Regions from separate parts of the Sphingomonas sp. GW821-FHT12D09 genome, predicted to be linked through region 2. Evidence: predicted binding sites of a transcription regulator. Region 2 holds the regulator's gene; the other holds the start of a gene.

Region 1 (7,588 bases), on a different contig from region 2:
CTTTGCGTCGAAACGGAGTTCTGCGCCTCGTAGTTTCAACGGCGCGCTGCGTCGAATTCCTCACGAGACGCCGGCGGCAAGCCAGCCGGTGAATAGATCCACATCGCGACTAGCTTCCACGAGCTGCCGCGTAAGATTTTCTCGCTGTTCACGTAGCTCCGTCTTACTTGCCCCGACTGGGAGCTCAAAACTAATGGGACCCCTTCTATGCCGCATATCGAAAAGGCAAATCAGTTTCCTTCGAACCGGCGATTGCAGTGTTCGAAACGGTAATAACCCTATCGGGTGTCAGGGATTTCTTCGCATAGCCTAGCTCGATTGACACATTCGGGTTCGGCAAATGCTTCCCACCGTCGCTCACGGCTATCGGCGTGACATCCGCAACAAAAACAGCAGCCGCATCGATCTTTGCCAAGATAGTGGCCACGATCTCCGGAGAGCCAGCAACGCCGCGTGTATCGTGATCGATCTCCGGTCGATCGGCTTCCTCAAATTGAGCCGCCAATTCAGCAATGGCCGCTACCATTGCTTCCCGAATAATAGACCGCGTCTCCCTTGCACTCAGATCGCTCTACCATGAATAAAATACCGCCTGAGCCATCGCTCACCCCACCGTAACAAAACTATCCATAACCCGCTTCCGCCCGGCCTGCTCGAAGTCGATCTCGAGCTTGTTGCCTTCGATCTCGGCGATCGTGCCGTAGCCGAACTTCTGGTGGAACACGCGCAGCCCGAGCGACAGGTCGTCGCGGGGCTTGGCGCCGAAGCTTACTGCGCTCGCGCGGCTCTCCACCACGCGGGCGGGTTCGCGGGTGAAGGTCCTGGACGTAAACCCGCCGCCGGGGTTCTTCATGTCGACGCCCGCGGCGCGCTGCCAGCCCGGGCCTCGGCCGGTGCCTCTGCCCACGTCCGCGAAGGGGTCGCTGCGTTCGCTCCAGTTGGCCTGCCACAGGCTCGCGCCGCCGGTCATCGTGCTTTCGCTCTCGATATGCGCCTCGGGCAGCTCGGCGACGAAGCGGCTCGGGATGGACGAGTTCCACTGGCCGTAGATGCGGCGATTGGCGGCGTGGAGGATGATCGCCTTCCGCCGGGCGCGGGTGATCGCGACATAGGCCAGGCGGCGTTCCTCCTCCAATGACGCGAGGCCGCCTTCGTCGAGGGCGCGCTGCGAGGGGAAGATGCCTTCCTCCCAGCCGGCGAGGAACACGGTGTCGAACTCCAGGCCCTTGGCGGCGTGGATCGTCATGATCGTGACCTTGGCCTCGTCGGCGTTGTTCTCATTGTCCATGACGAGCGAAACGTGCTCGAGGAAGGCGCCTAGGTTCTCATATTCCTCCATCGCGCGGACGAGCTCATTGAGGTTCTCGAGGCGGCCGGCGGCCTCGGCAGTGCGATCGGCCTGCCACATCGCGGTGTAGCCGCTCTCGTCGAGGATGATGCGGGCGAGGTCGGGGTGCTGGAGGTCGTTGCCCATGCTGCGCCAGCGCGCCATGTCGCCGACGAGGTTGCCGAGCGCACGGCGGGCCTGGGGCGTCAGCTCGTCGGTGTCGAGGATGCGCGCGGCGGCAGTGGTGAGCGGCACGCCTTGGGCGCGGGCGAGCTGGTGGACCTTGGCGAGGGCCTTGTCGCCCAGGCCGCGCTTGGGGGTGTTGACGATACGCTCGAAGGCGAGGTCGTCCGCCGGCTGGGCGACGACGCGGAGATAGGCGAGGGCGTCCCGGATCTCGGCGCGCTCGTAGAAGCGGAAGCCGCCGACGATGCGGTAGTTGAGGCCGATCGCGATGAAGCGGTCTTCGAACTCGCGGGTCTGGTGCTGGGCGCGGACGAGGATCGCCATGTCGTCGAGGCTCTTGCCGCCGCGCTGGGCACCCTCGATCTCCTCGCCGACGCGGCGGGCTTCCTCGGGGCCGTCCCAGACGCCGAGCACCTTGACCTTCTCGCCCTGGTCCTTGTCGGTCCACAGCGTCTTGCCGAGGCGGCCGCTATTATTGGCGATCACGCCAGAGGCGGCGGCGAGGATGTGCGGCGTCGAACGGTAATTCTGCTCGAGCTTGATCACCTTGGCGCCGGGAAAATCCTTCTCGAACTTGAGGATGTTCTCCACCAGCGCGCCGCGCCACGAATAGATCGACTGGTCGTCGTCGCCGACGCAGCAGATGTTCTTGCGCTCCTGGGCGAGCAGGCGCAGCCAGAGATACTGGACGGCGTTGGTGTCCTGATACTCGTCGACCAGGATGTAGCGGAAGCGCTGCTGGTAGAGCTCGAGCACGTCGCGGTGGGTCTTGAGGATCACCAGCATGTGGAGGAGCAGGTCGCCGAAATCGCAGGCGTTGAGCGTCTTCAGCCGCTCCTGGTAGAGATGGTAGAGCGCGGCGCCGCGGCCGTTCGCATAGCGCTCGGACTCGCCGGCACCGACTTCCGCGGGCGTGAGGCCCTTGTTCTTCCACTCGTCGATCAGCCCGGCGAGCTGGCGGGCGGGCCAGCGCTTTTCGTCGAGGTCCGCGGCTACGATGAGCTGCTTGATCAGGCGCATCTGGTCGTCGGTGTCGAGGATGGTGAAGTTGCTCTGCAGGCCGACCAGCTCGGCGTGGCGGCGCAGCATCTTGGCGCCGATCGCGTGGAAGGTGCCGAGCCAGGGCATGCCCTCCACCGCATCGCCGACGAGGCGGCCGACGCGCTCCTTCATCTCGCGCGCCGCCTTGTTGGTGAAGGTGACGGCGAGGATCTCCGACGGGTAGGCGCGGCGGGTCCAGAGGAGATGGGCGAGGCGGGCGGTGAGCGCGGCGGTCTTGCCCGTGCCGGCGCCGGCCAGGACGAGCACCGGGCCGTCCACGGTGAGCACGGCTTCGCGCTGGGGCGGGTTGAGGCCGCTCAGATAGGGAGCGTTGGCGTCGGTCTCTACGGGCAGGGTCATGCGTGAACAGGTAGGGAACGCGGACGGGCGAGGCAAGCCGCACCGTATCGGATGCTTCAGCCTGCCGATGCGACAGAAGAGTCATGATAGGTTTGACCATGGGGAAGGCGACTCGAAGATATTCGCGAGCGCCGGCATGTCGTGGGGGCGGCTATGAACGGTAAAACCAACGGCATCCTGGATATCCGCAGCTTCATCTTCGAGCGGGAGCTCGCGGAGATCTATCTTCTGCTTGACCATCTCTCGGCAAGCCAGAGCAAGACCATTCCGGACTTCATCGATGACGAGCCGCTGTTCGGCACCGTCGAAGAGCAGAAGAAGTACAGCTGGATCCAGCGGATCTGCGAGGTCGCCTGGCCGCCCAAGCTCGATGGCGCCGCGCCCCTCAAGGCGGATGCGCCGGGGCAGGGGGCGCCCGCCGACCCGGCCGCGCCGCTCACCAATGCGGGCGTGGGCAAGCAGGCCGCGATGCTGATCCGCGCCAAGGACGTGCTCAACAACAAGGCCTATCCGGCGACCGGCAGGACCGTCGCCTTCACCGTTATGGTCGCCGGCGAAGCGGCGGGCGAGCGGGGCGAAGGGAGCGGCGGATTGCTCAGCCTGTTGCGCGGCACGCACAAGGCAAGCGCGGAAGACACGGCGGAGACGGAGGCGCAGGACAGCGGCTATCAGGCGGCGCCATCGCGGGCCACGCTGGCAACGCGCGCCTTTCCCGATCTTGCCCCGCGCGCAGACAGGGCGCGCTTCCATGTGCGGGCGCTGGTCGTCTTCCTGGGCATCTGGATGCTGGTGACGTGCCTGCTCTCCTGGGATGTTGCGACCGGCTCGTCGCTGCTCAATCGCTACAACAGCCTCGAGACGGAGATCGCGCAGCTGAAGAAGCAGACGGACCAGCAATCCACGGTCCTGCCGCCGCCTGCTCCGTTGGCATCGCCGACCGGAACACCGGCACCCGCGACTCCATCGAGGGCGTCGGCTGCCCTGGCATCGCCATCGCCATCGCCATCGGTCTCGCCATCGGCGTCGGCGTCTCCTTCGCCGGTGGCTTCTCCGTCGCCCTCCCCAAGTTCGACCGGGACATCGGCCACGCCGCCGGCACCCATAACGATTCCACACCCCGGCTCGGCGGAAGAGCGGGCGACCAAGTCGCAGCTCGCCAAGGCGATCGACCAGGAAGACGCGGCCGAGATCAACCTGCGCAAATGGCTCGATTCGGGTTCCTGGCTGCGCAAGGGGCTCATCATCCTAATGGGGGGCGGGAACTGGGACCTGCCCAGGCCCAGGATCGATCCCAAGTCCAAGGATCCCGCCGACGCCGCCGCACTTGCCGAGGCAAAGGCGCAGGTGGAAGAGGCACGGCGCACCAACCTCCATGTCGAATGGGCGGCAGTCGCGCTCGGCGTGCTCACTTCGACGATCCTGCCGATCTTCTACGGCGTACTGGGCGCCGGCGCGGCGATCGTGCGCATCCTCTCGGCGAGGATGCGCGACAGCATCCTGTCGCCGCGCGACGTCATGCTTTCCTATATGCGGCTGGTGCTGGGCGCAGTGATCGGCGCCTGTATCGGCCTGTTCGTCACGCCCAATGGCAGCGCGAAGGTCGAGCCCGGACTGGTGGCAAGCGCGCAGCTATCCGCGTCGGCGCTCTGCTTCATCGCCGGATTCGGCGTCGAAGGCGTCTTCCAGGCTTTCGAATCGATCATCCAGCGCGTGTTCAACCTGGAGCCCGGACGAAGCCCCACGCCTGGCTCGTCGCCAACGCATCCGCAGCCCCCGGCGCGTAGTTGATCATAGCCCCTAGTCATGGAAACATTTCAGCAATAACCTGCCTATGCCGGGGGATTCGGCGATAAAAAGATTGCCTGTGGGGGGCTGGGGGCATGGGGATGTTGAAGCGAGCGGTCGCGGCCGGGGTTTCGGTTGGGACGCTGGTTGCCGCGGGTTCGGCGCACGCCCAGATCGTGGCGGCGGCGGAAACCGCCTATCTGGTGGTGCGGCCGGAAGTTCGCGTGAAGACAGACGAACATGTCGAGGGGCTCTGGTTGCGCACCACCGCGACGGTGCGCGGCCGTAGCGAGCAATGGCGCCAGGACGAGACCAGCGCCGGCTATGGCTTCTCGTTGCAGAAGGAAGTGATCGGACACACCTGGCTGGGGCTGAGCGGCTATACCCAGGCGCCGCGCTTCGACGCGGATCGCGGCGTGATCCGCGACACGCGCCACTATGCCGGGGCGCGGCTGAGCTTCGAGGCCTCTAGCCATGTCGAGATGGGCTTCGCCTGGCTGCGGCGGCTGCGCGGACGCGGCTTCATGAGCACGCCGGGCAGCAATCGCGGGATCAAGCCGGGCCCCAAGGCCTATATGCAGGTCCACTTCTAAAAAGGCCCGCTTCCCGTCTCGGCCGCGTTTCCCGGCGCTTCCTCCGCACGGAGGAGGCGTTTCTTTTGCGTACCGATCGGCGGAACTGCGCGCGTTGTAACGCTGCTGTCACACGCCTGTCACACCCTCCGGCCAGAGGCGCGATCATCATGGCATCACTCGCTCTGGACCAAGCCCCGCCGGTTGATCAACCGGAAGCGGGACCCCGATTCGACTACAAGACCCATCCGCTGGCCAAGCTGCTGTTCGCAGCGATCCTGGTAGGCGGACTGGCTTTTGCAGGGTGGAGCGTGCTGACCGACACGCGCGGCGTGGGGGAGGAGCTGGCCACCGGCGTATTCCTCTTCCTCGGGCTGGCGCTGCTGATCGCGCTCGGCTTCGAGTTCGTGAACGGCTTCCACGATACCGCCAACGCCGTCGCCACGGTGATCTACACCAATTCGATGCCGGCACATTTCGCCGTGATCTGGTCGGGCTTCTGGAATTTCCTGGGCGTGATGGTGTCGAGCGGGGCGGTCGCCTATTCGATCATCACGCTGCTGCCGGTGGACCTGATCCTCAATGTCGGCTCCTCGGCCGGCTTCGCGATGATCTTCGCGTTGCTGCTGGCGGCAGTGCTGTGGAACCTCGGCACCTGGTATGTCGGCCTCCCCAACAGCTCGTCGCACACGCTGATCGGTTCGGTGCTGGGCGTCGGCTTTGCAAACCAGCTGATCTCGGCCGGATCGCGCGGCGGCACTGCCGGCGTCGACTGGAGCCAGGCGCAGAAGGTGCTGACGGGCCTGTGGATGGCGCCGCTGATCGGCTTCGTCGCCGCGGTGGCGCTGCTGCTCGTGATGCGCGCCGTGCTGCGCAACCCCAAGCTCTACACGTCGCCGATGCCGCACACCGCGCCGCCGATCGGCATCCGCAGCGCGCTGATCTTCACCTGCACCGCGGTCTCGTTCGGCCATGGCTCGAACGACGGCCAGAAGGGCATGGGGCTGATCATGCTGATTCTGATCGGCTGCGCACCGACCGCCTATGCGCTCAACCGCACGCTGCCGGCGAGCGCCACCCCGGCCTATGTGCAGACCGCCAACATCGCCGAGGCCGCGTTCGGCGCGCGCAGCGGCGGCCTGCCCGACATGGCGCCGGCACAGGCGCGCACCGTGCTGACCACCGCGCTCCAGCAGCGCAAGGGCGACAGCCCGCAAGTGTTCGCCGCGCTCGAGGGCCTGTCGAAGGACCTCACCGCCCGCGTCCAGAGCTTCGGCTCGCTGAGCAAGGTGCCAGCGGAAGCCACGGGCAATGTCCGCAACGACATGTACCTTGTGATGGACAGCACCAAGCTCGTCACCAAGGCGCCCGACGGCTACCAGCCCGCAGAGCTCAAGGCGCTCAAGGATTATCAGGGCAATCTGGAAGCCGGCACCCGCTTCATCCCGCTCTGGGTGAAGATCGTGGTGGCGCTGGCGCTCGGCCTCGGCACGATGATCGGCTGGAAGCGGATCGTCGTCACCGTGGGCGAGAAGATCGGCAAGCAGCATATGACCTATGCGATGGGCGCCTCGGCCGAGCTGGTCGCGGCGGGCACGATCCTGGCGGCCGATCGCTTCGGCCTGCCGGTATCGACCACGCACATCCTCTCCTCCGGCGTGGCCGGCGCTTCGGTGGCGAGCGGCGCGGGGCTGCAGGCGCGCACGGTGCGCAACCTGGCACTGGCCTGGCTGCTGACCCTGCCGGCGGCGATGCTGCTTTCGGGCGGGCTGTACTGGGTGATGCTGAACGCGGTGAAGGTGTTCGGGCTGTAAGGCTCGACGCCCTACCCGTCATCCCCGCGAAGGCGGGGATCCAGAGTTACCAAGGACGTCGCTCTGTTATCCTGGATCCCCGCCTTCGCCGGGATGACGGAATTGGGAGCGGGGCGCCTTACTTCCGCGCGAACTTCTGCACGCGCTGGCCGGCGATATCGACGACATAGAGATTGCCGGCACGGTCCGCGGCAATGTCGTGGGCGATCCAGAACTGGCCGTCCTGGTTGCCCATCCGGCCGAAATGCTCGGTGACGCGGCCATCGAGACCCGCGATCGTCACGCCGTCATGATCGGGCACCTTGTCCGGGTTCGAGCCGCCGTCGAGGATCGCGATATGCCCACCGGGGAGTAGCGCCAGGCCGAAGGGGCGACCGATCGTGGCAGACTTCCATTCGGTGATGTAATGGCCCCTGGTGTCGAAGACCTGGACGCGGTCGTTGGCCCGATCGGCGACATAGACGCGGCCCTTCGCATCGACCGCCAGCGCATGCGGGATGTTG
Region 2 (7,588 bases):
CGCCCCGACTACGCTCCGATCTATGCCGAGGCGCTCGAGCAGCTCGGCGTCGAAGCCGCCGCGATCATCTCGGGCGAGGAAGGGCTGGACGAGCTTTCGACCGAGCATCCCAGCGTCGTGGTCAGCATCGGCAGCTCGGGCCTTCCGTCGCGGATAACCCCCGAGGACGCGGGGCTCCCCCGCCACCCGCTCAGTGCGATCCGCGGTGGCGGCCCCGAGTATAACGCCCTCGCGCTGCGCCGCCTGCTCCAGGGCGAGCACAGCCCCTATCGCGACGCCGTCCTGCTCAACGCCGCCGCCGCCCTGGTCATCGCCGGCGAGGCCAGCGACTTGCGCGAAGGTGCCGAGGAAGCCGCCGAAACCATCGACAAGGGCCTTGCCAACGCCCTGCTCGACTGCTGGATCGCCTTTTGATGCCTACGATCCTCGACACGATCATCGCCACCAAGCACGATGAAGTCGCAACGCGGCGCCGCGCGACCCCGATGAGCGACCTTCACGCCCAGGCGCTCACCCGCACGCCCCCGCGCGGCTTCAAGGCCGCGCTCGATGCCAAGGCGGCGACCGGGTACGGCCTGATCGCCGAGATCAAGAAGGCCAGCCCGTCCAAGGGCCTGATCCGCGCCGATTTCGATCCTCCGGCGCATGCCCGCGCCTATCAGGCCGGCGGCGCCGCCTGCCTCTCGGTGCTCACCGACCTCGAATATTTCCAGGGGCATGAGGACTATCTCATCGCCGCGCGCGCCGCATGCGACCTGCCGGTGATCCGCAAGGACTTCATGGTCGATCCCTGGCAGGTGCTCGAATCGCGCGCGATCGGCGCCGATGCGATCCTGATCATCGTCGCCGCGCTCGAAGACGTGCAGATGGCCGAGATCGAGGACGCCGCGCTCGGCCTCGGCATGGACGTGCTGGTCGAGGTCCATGACGCCGACGAGCTGGAACGCGCGCTCAAGCTCCACTCGCGCCTGATCGGGGTGAACAACCGCAATCTCAAGACCTTCGAGGTCGATCTCCAGAAGACTTACGAGCTGGTCCGCCACGCGCCGAAAGATTGCACCTTCGTCGCCGAAAGCGGGCTCAACGGCCGCGCCGATCTCGACGCTATGGCCGAGCACGACATCCGCTGCTTCCTGATCGGCGAGTCGCTGATGCGCCAGGATGATGTCGAAGCGGCGACCCGGGCCTTGGTCGGATGAACAAGCTGACGCACCTGGACGAGACCGGCGCCGCGCGCATGGTCGATGTCGCGGGCAAGGCGGTCACCGCGCGCGAAGCCATCGCCACCGGCCGCATCACCATGTCGCGCGAAGCCTCCGCCGCGATCCGCGCGGGCGCGGTGAAGAAGGGCGACGTCCTCGCCACCGCGCGCATCGCCGGGATCATGGCCGCCAAGCGCACCGCCGAGCTGATCCCGCTCTGCCACCCGCTCCCGCTCACCAAAGTCGCAGTCGACCTCGCCCCCGACGAGACCGGAATCACCGTCACCGCCACCGCCGCGACCGAAGCGCAGACCGGCGTCGAGATGGAGGCGCTCACCGCAGTCTCCACCGCGCTGCTCACCCTCTACGACATGGCCAAGGCGCTCGATAAGGCGATGGTGATCGGCGAGATCCGCCTGCGCTCCAAGACGGGCGGCAAGTCGGGCGACTGGCTGGCCTAAATCCCTATTCCGTCACCCCGGCGAAAGCCGGGGCCCAGGATTTCTCTGCCGCACCGCTTGTGACTCTGGGTCCCGGCTTCCGCCGGGATGACGGAAAGGGAAAATGCGTGACACCCTCACCACATCGAGATAGTTAGGCAATAACCTAACCGAAAAGGCCCGCGCCATGACCCTTCAGCTCTTCGGCCACCCCTTCTCGTCCTACACCTGGAAGGCACAGATCCCGCTCTACGAGAACGCCACGCCCTTCACGCTCCGCAATCTGGAGGACGCCGAAGCCAATGCCGAGCTGGAGGCACGCTGGCCGCTCAAGCTGTTCCCGGTCCTGGTCGAAGGTGATCGCACCGTCGTCGAGGCGACTGCGGTCATCGAATATCTGCAGGTCCATCACCCCGGCGCGGTGCCGATGATCCCTGCCGATGCCGATCTCGCCGTGCAGGCGCGGATGCTCGATCGAATCTTCGACAATTACGTGATGGGCACGATGCAGAAGCCCGTCATCGACGCGATGCTGCCCGATGAACGGCGCGATCCCATCGGCCTCGACGAAGCGATGGCGCGGCTGGACAAGGTCTATGCCTGGCTCGATGCCTATCTGGCCGGCCGCGTCTGGGCCGTGGGGGACAGCTTCACCTTGGCGGACTGCGCCGCCGCGCCTTCGCTATTCTATGCCGATTGGGTGCGACCGATCCCGCAGGCCCTGGTTAATCTCCGCGCCTATCGCGCGCGCCTGCTCGCCCGCCCCTCGGTCGCCCGCTGTGTCGAGGAAGCGCGTCCCTATCGAGGCTATTTCCCGCTCGGCGCGCCCGACCGGGACTGATCGTTTCGGGGCCGCATTAGGGATTCCGCAACCCTGCGGCTTAACCCCGCCTTCACGCCCTGCGCCGCACTATCTCCGTGGGCGCTTGGGCGGGAAAAATCTTTTATGCGGCAAGGACTTGCGTCCTCCACTATTTTCAGTCTCTCGGGCGAGGCACCGGCGGTTCAGCCGCTGGCCGAGCCGGGCGAGCATTCGGCGTTCGATTCCGCTTTCCTCGTCGGCAAGACCAGCCGCCTGCCCTGCGCGATCCGCAAGCTGAGCGCGGCGGGCGCGATGCTCCAGCTCGATGACGAAGTGGTGGAGTCGGAAGGCCTGCAGCTCGAGCTCGCCAACGGCCAGTCGCTGGCCGGCCGGGTTTCCTGGACCGAAGAGGGCACCGCCGGCTTCCTGTTCGCAGAGCCGATCGACGTGATCAGCACGATCGCCCGCAACCTCGCCGCCCTCCCCGCCGAGCGACGTAGCGTGCCGCGTGTCGAGCTGCACCAGACGATCTGCGTGCGCCGCGGCAACCAGGTGGAGTTCACCCGCGCCCGCAACCTCTCCCAGGGCGGCTGCGGCTTCGAAACCGATATCGCGGTGCAGGTCGGCGACGCGGTCCAGATCAATTTCGACGGCCTGCGCCCGCTCGATGGCATGGTGAAATGGGCACAGGGCAACCAGGCCGGCGTCGCCTTCGACGAGGACATTCCCTGGCAGCTCCTCATGCCCTGGCTGCGCCAGGTGCAACAGGCGCCGTCGCATCACACGCGCATGGCGATGATGAACGAACCGACGGGCCTGATCCCCGACAAGGCGGCGATCCGTCTCGACGCCCCGGCCCGCGTGCGCGAAGGCGTGCGCTGGTGGAACGTCAAGCTGCGCGCGATCACGCCCCAGCTGGTCGAGTTCGAGACGAGCGCTCCCTTCGCGGCGGGCACCCAGCTGTGGATCTCGCTCCCGCATATCGGCGGCGGCCCGGCATCGGTGATCGAAAGCGACGAGCGCAACCGCTACCTCTGCGAGTTCCGCCTGCCGCTCAAGCCGCGCGATATCGGTAGGATTTCCGGGGTGAACTGAGGCCACCTTCTTCGTCATGCTGAACTCGTTTCAGCATCCAACTCTCCGCCGGCGTCATCGCCTGAGGCACGTTGGACCCTGAAACAAGTTCAGGGTGACGGTAGACGGTTGATGTCTTAGTCCCGAATCATGCCCGCCCTCCTCCCCGTCGCCGAAGCCCAGCGTCGCCTGCTTGCGCTCGCCGCGCCGGTAGCGGTGGAAAGCTGCCCGCTAGCCCAGGCCGCGGGCCGCTACGCCGCACGCGACATCCTCGCACTGCGCACCCAGCCGGCATCCGATCTTTCCTCGATGGACGGCTATGCGATCCGCTTCGCCGACCTGCCCGGCCCGTGGGAAGTGATCGGCGAGAGCGCCGCCGGCCGAGCCTTCAACGGCGAAATCGCCCAGGGCCAGGCCGTACGCATCTTCACCGGCGCCCCCTTGCCCCCCGGCGCCGACACCGTGCTCGTGCAGGAGGAGGCAGCCCGCGACAGAACCCGCCTCACGCTCGCCGGTGAGGGCCCGCTACGCCTCGGCAGCAGCGCCCGCCCGCGCGGGCTCGACTTCACCGAGGGCGAGGTGCTGGTCCGCGCCGGAGAGGCGATCACCCCCGCCCGGCTCGCGCTGGCCGCGATTGCCGGCCATGCTGTGCTGCCCGTCCGCCGCAAGGTTCGCATGGCGATCCTCTCTACCGGCGACGAACTGGTTTCACCGGGCGCCCCGCTCAGCCCAGACCAGATCCCCGAAACCAATCGCCTGCTGCTCGCCGCCCTGCTTGGCGATCTGCCGGCCGAGCTGCTCGATCTGGGCATCCTGCCCGACGACCGCGCCGCGCTCGAAGCCGCGTTCCGCGTGCTGGATTGCGACCTGCTCGTCACCAGCGGTGGCGCATCGGTCGGCGATCACGACCTTGTCCGTCCCGCGCTGGAGGCAGCCGGCGCGACGATCGATTTCTGGAAAGTCGCCGTCCGCCCGGGCAAGCCGATGCTGGCGGGCCGGCTGGGCGATGCCGTCGTGGTCGGATTGCCGGGCAACCCGGTCTCCGCCTTCGTCACCGCCACGCTGTTCGTTCGTCCGCTGATCGCGCATCTCGCCGGCGCTGCCGATCCGGCGCCGCGCACCCGCACCGTTCCGCTCGGCGAGCCGCTCCCCGCCACCGGCCCGCGCGCCGATTATCTCCGTGCCACGCTCATCGATGGCCGCGCCCATGCCGCCGCGACCCAGGACTCGTCGATGCTGCGCACCCTCGCCCGCGCGACCTGCCTGATCGTCCGTCCGGCAGGCGCTGCGGAGGCGAAAACCGGCGACTCGGCAGAAATCCTCGACATCGCTTGACAAGCGCGCGGAACATTGCATAAACGTTCCCAGTCTGTTCCTGACCCAGGAGAAACGGGATGCTCACGCGCAAGCAGCACGAGCTTATCTGCTTTATTGCCGATCGGCTTGCCGAGACCGGCGTGTCGCCTTCGTTCGAGGAAATGAAGGAGGCGCTCGATCTCAAGTCGAAGTCGGGCGTGCACCGCCTGATCTCGGCGCTGGAAGAGCGCGAGTTCATCCGCCGCCTGCCGAACCGTGCCCGTGCGCTCGAGGTGCTGCGCATGCCGGAACGCGGCGAAGCGTCGAAAAAGCCGGCCAAGGCCTCTCCCGCACCCGTGAGAGTACCAAGGGAATCAACGAATCTGCCTGCGCCGGCCAATGACGTGATCGAGATTCCACTGCACGGCCGCATCGCCGCCGGCACGCCGATCGAGGCACTCGAAAGCTCGACTATGCTGCCCGTCCCCGCGGCGCTGCTCGGCGCGGGCGAGCATTATGCGCTCGAAGTGGCCGGCGATTCGATGGTCGAGGCTGGTATCCTCGACGGCGACTTCGCCCTGATCCGCCGCACCGAGACCGCCCGGGACGGCGAGATCGTCGTGGCGCTGATCGACGATGCCGAGGCGACGCTGAAGTATTTCCGCAAGGAAGGCGCGATGATCCGGCTCGACCCGGCAAATCGCGATTATAACCCCCAGCGCTACCGTCCCGACCAGATCCGCGTCCAGGGCAAGCTCGCCGGACTGCTGCGGCGCTACTAGTTCCTAGAAGGGCGCGGTCGCTCTTCTTGGAGACCGCATCATGGCCCGAAAACGCCAGCCGGGCTGGAATGCCAGCGATTTCGTGTCCGGACAGGCGCAGTTCCCTGTTCCGGCACATAGGGTGGCTGCACCTTGAGCGGGTTCAGCCAGGGATGCCGGCCCGATCCGCGCACCATCGTCACCCGGCCGCTGGAGAAGGCGATCGCCACGCCGCCCGTCTTCGCCAGCGCCGGCCGGTCGAGCTTGAGCCAGCGCGGCGTGCAGCCGGTGGGCAGGCGACGGTCGCTGATCATCACATCGACGCTGCGGCACAGCGCCACGAACTGCGCCCAGGGCAGGACGTATCCACTCCGCGTCGCGGCGACTCGCCAGGCGCGGTCACGGGCGCGGTGCTCGATCATGCAGACATCCTCGCTGCACCGGGCACCCGGCTGGTCGGCAAGCGCGACCGGCTCCGCGTCGCTGCCAGCCGTCTCGGCGAGCATGTCGCGGGTATAGTCCCCCGCCCGGTCGCGCAGCAGCGCCATGCTGCCATCGGGCATGCGGATCGCCAAATGGCGGCCGTCGCCGGTGACGATCAGGTCCGGCGCCGGCGTGGCGAGCATCGAAGCCAGGCCGATCGCCAGCGGCACCGCGCCCGCCCAGCGCACCACAGTTCGCCACAAGGCAAGCCACAGTCCGCCCGCCATCATCAGCGCAAATGCCCCGTTCGGCATGGCCGGTAGCGCGGCGATCGCACCCGGTGCCGCGGCCGTGGTCCTGGCGAGCCAGAGCAGCAGTTCCAGCGCCTGGTCGGTCAGCCACCAGGCCGGTCCACCCAGTCCCGCGACGTCGAGCAGCAGCGCCAGCGCCTCGAGCGGCATGATCACGAAGGTCGTCAGCGGGATGGCGACGATATTCGCCAACGCCCCATAGATGCCGGCCTGGTGGAAGTGGAACAGCCCGATCGGCATCAGCGCGAGTTCCACCGCGACGCCGGTTAGCAGCAACGAGCCGAGGCCACGCAGCAGCCGCTTCACCCGCCCCTCCTCCCGCCTGCCGAACCAATGTTCCATCCGCGGGCTCTCATGCAGCGCGACGATCGCCGTTACTGCGGCGAAGCTCAGTTGGAAGCTCGCGCCTGCCAGTGCCTCGGGCCAGAGCAGCAGCACGATCAGCGCGCCCGCCGCGACCAGCCGCAGCGTGATCGCCTCGCGCCCCAGGCTCAGTGCGAGCAGCACCATCAGCGCGGCGACGCAGGAGCGGATCGTCGGCACCTCGGCGCCGGTCAGCCAGGTATAGCCGATCGCCGCCAGCGCCCCCGCACCCGCCGCCACCAAGGGCAACCGCCATCGCAGCGCCAGCGTGGGGCTGAGCGCGAGCAGCTTGAGCACCAGTAGCATCGCCGCCGCAGTCACGGCGGTCACATGCAGCCCGCTCACCGAGAGCAGGTGCGCCAGCCCCGAGCGCTGCATCGCCTCGACATCTTCGGTGCTGATCGCACCCTGGTCGCCGGTGGCAAGCGCAGAGGCGATACCGCCCGCGCTGTCTTCGAGGCGCGACTGGATGTGCGCCGAGAGCCTGGCGCGCAGGTCCGCACCCGGCGCCTCGGCTGCCTTCACCACTTCCACCGGCGCAAAGCCCTTGCCCGTCGCCCCCAGCCCGGCGAACCAGGCCGTGCGCGCGAAATCATAGCCGCCCGGCACCGAAGCCTCTGCCGGCGGCATCAGCCGTGCTCGCAGCTTCACCACCGCGCCCGTGGCCAGCCCGGCGGGCACATCCTTCATCGCCAGGTTCACGCGGATCTTCGGCGGCAAGTCGCTGCGCCCTGGCAACAGCGTCACCCGCACCAGTTCGCGTGCCGGCAACCGCTCGACGCGTACCGCCCGCGCCGTCACCTCCACCACCGCCGGCCGCGCCAGGATCGGCGCCGCGACACTCTCCGAGCGCCACCAGATCAGCGCGCAGCCCGCCGCCATGGCGAGCCCGCCGATCAGCAGCGCCTGCCCCAGC

Evidence for each region. The regulator LexA, encoded in region 2, represses DNA repair genes until DNA is damaged. The targets are predictions, from matches to a motif close to GTTCCNCNCTTGTTCT.
Region 1: AC1RPL_RS01970 (ATP-dependent helicase) is a predicted target of LexA. The motif match lies at 2,918-2,933, and genes of this name have one in related genera.

What each region holds. Positions count from the first base shown of each region.
Region 1 covers NZ_JBXAQL010000001.1:403,878-411,465, forward strand. Annotated here, with positions in the region: gene AC1RPL_RS01965 (hypothetical protein) at 206-526, opposite strand; gene AC1RPL_RS01970 (ATP-dependent helicase) at 605-2,914, opposite strand; gene AC1RPL_RS01975 (hypothetical protein) at 3,068-4,702, shown strand; gene AC1RPL_RS01980 (hypothetical protein) at 4,801-5,292, shown strand; gene AC1RPL_RS01985 (inorganic phosphate transporter) at 5,442-7,085, shown strand; gene AC1RPL_RS01990 (peptidyl-alpha-hydroxyglycine alpha-amidating lyase family protein) at 7,204-7,588, opposite strand, start outside.
Region 2 covers NZ_JBXAQL010000005.1:273,360-280,947, reverse strand. Annotated here, with positions in the region: gene trpD (anthranilate phosphoribosyltransferase) at 1-414, shown strand, start outside; gene trpC (indole-3-glycerol phosphate synthase TrpC) at 414-1,199, shown strand; gene moaC (cyclic pyranopterin monophosphate synthase MoaC) at 1,196-1,663, shown strand; gene AC1RPL_RS21110 (glutathione S-transferase family protein) at 1,830-2,483, shown strand; gene AC1RPL_RS21105 (PilZ domain-containing protein) at 2,589-3,539, shown strand; gene AC1RPL_RS21100 (molybdopterin molybdotransferase MoeA) at 3,669-4,853, shown strand; gene lexA (transcriptional repressor LexA) at 4,913-5,596, shown strand; gene AC1RPL_RS21090 (ComEC/Rec2 family competence protein) at 5,635-7,588, opposite strand, start outside.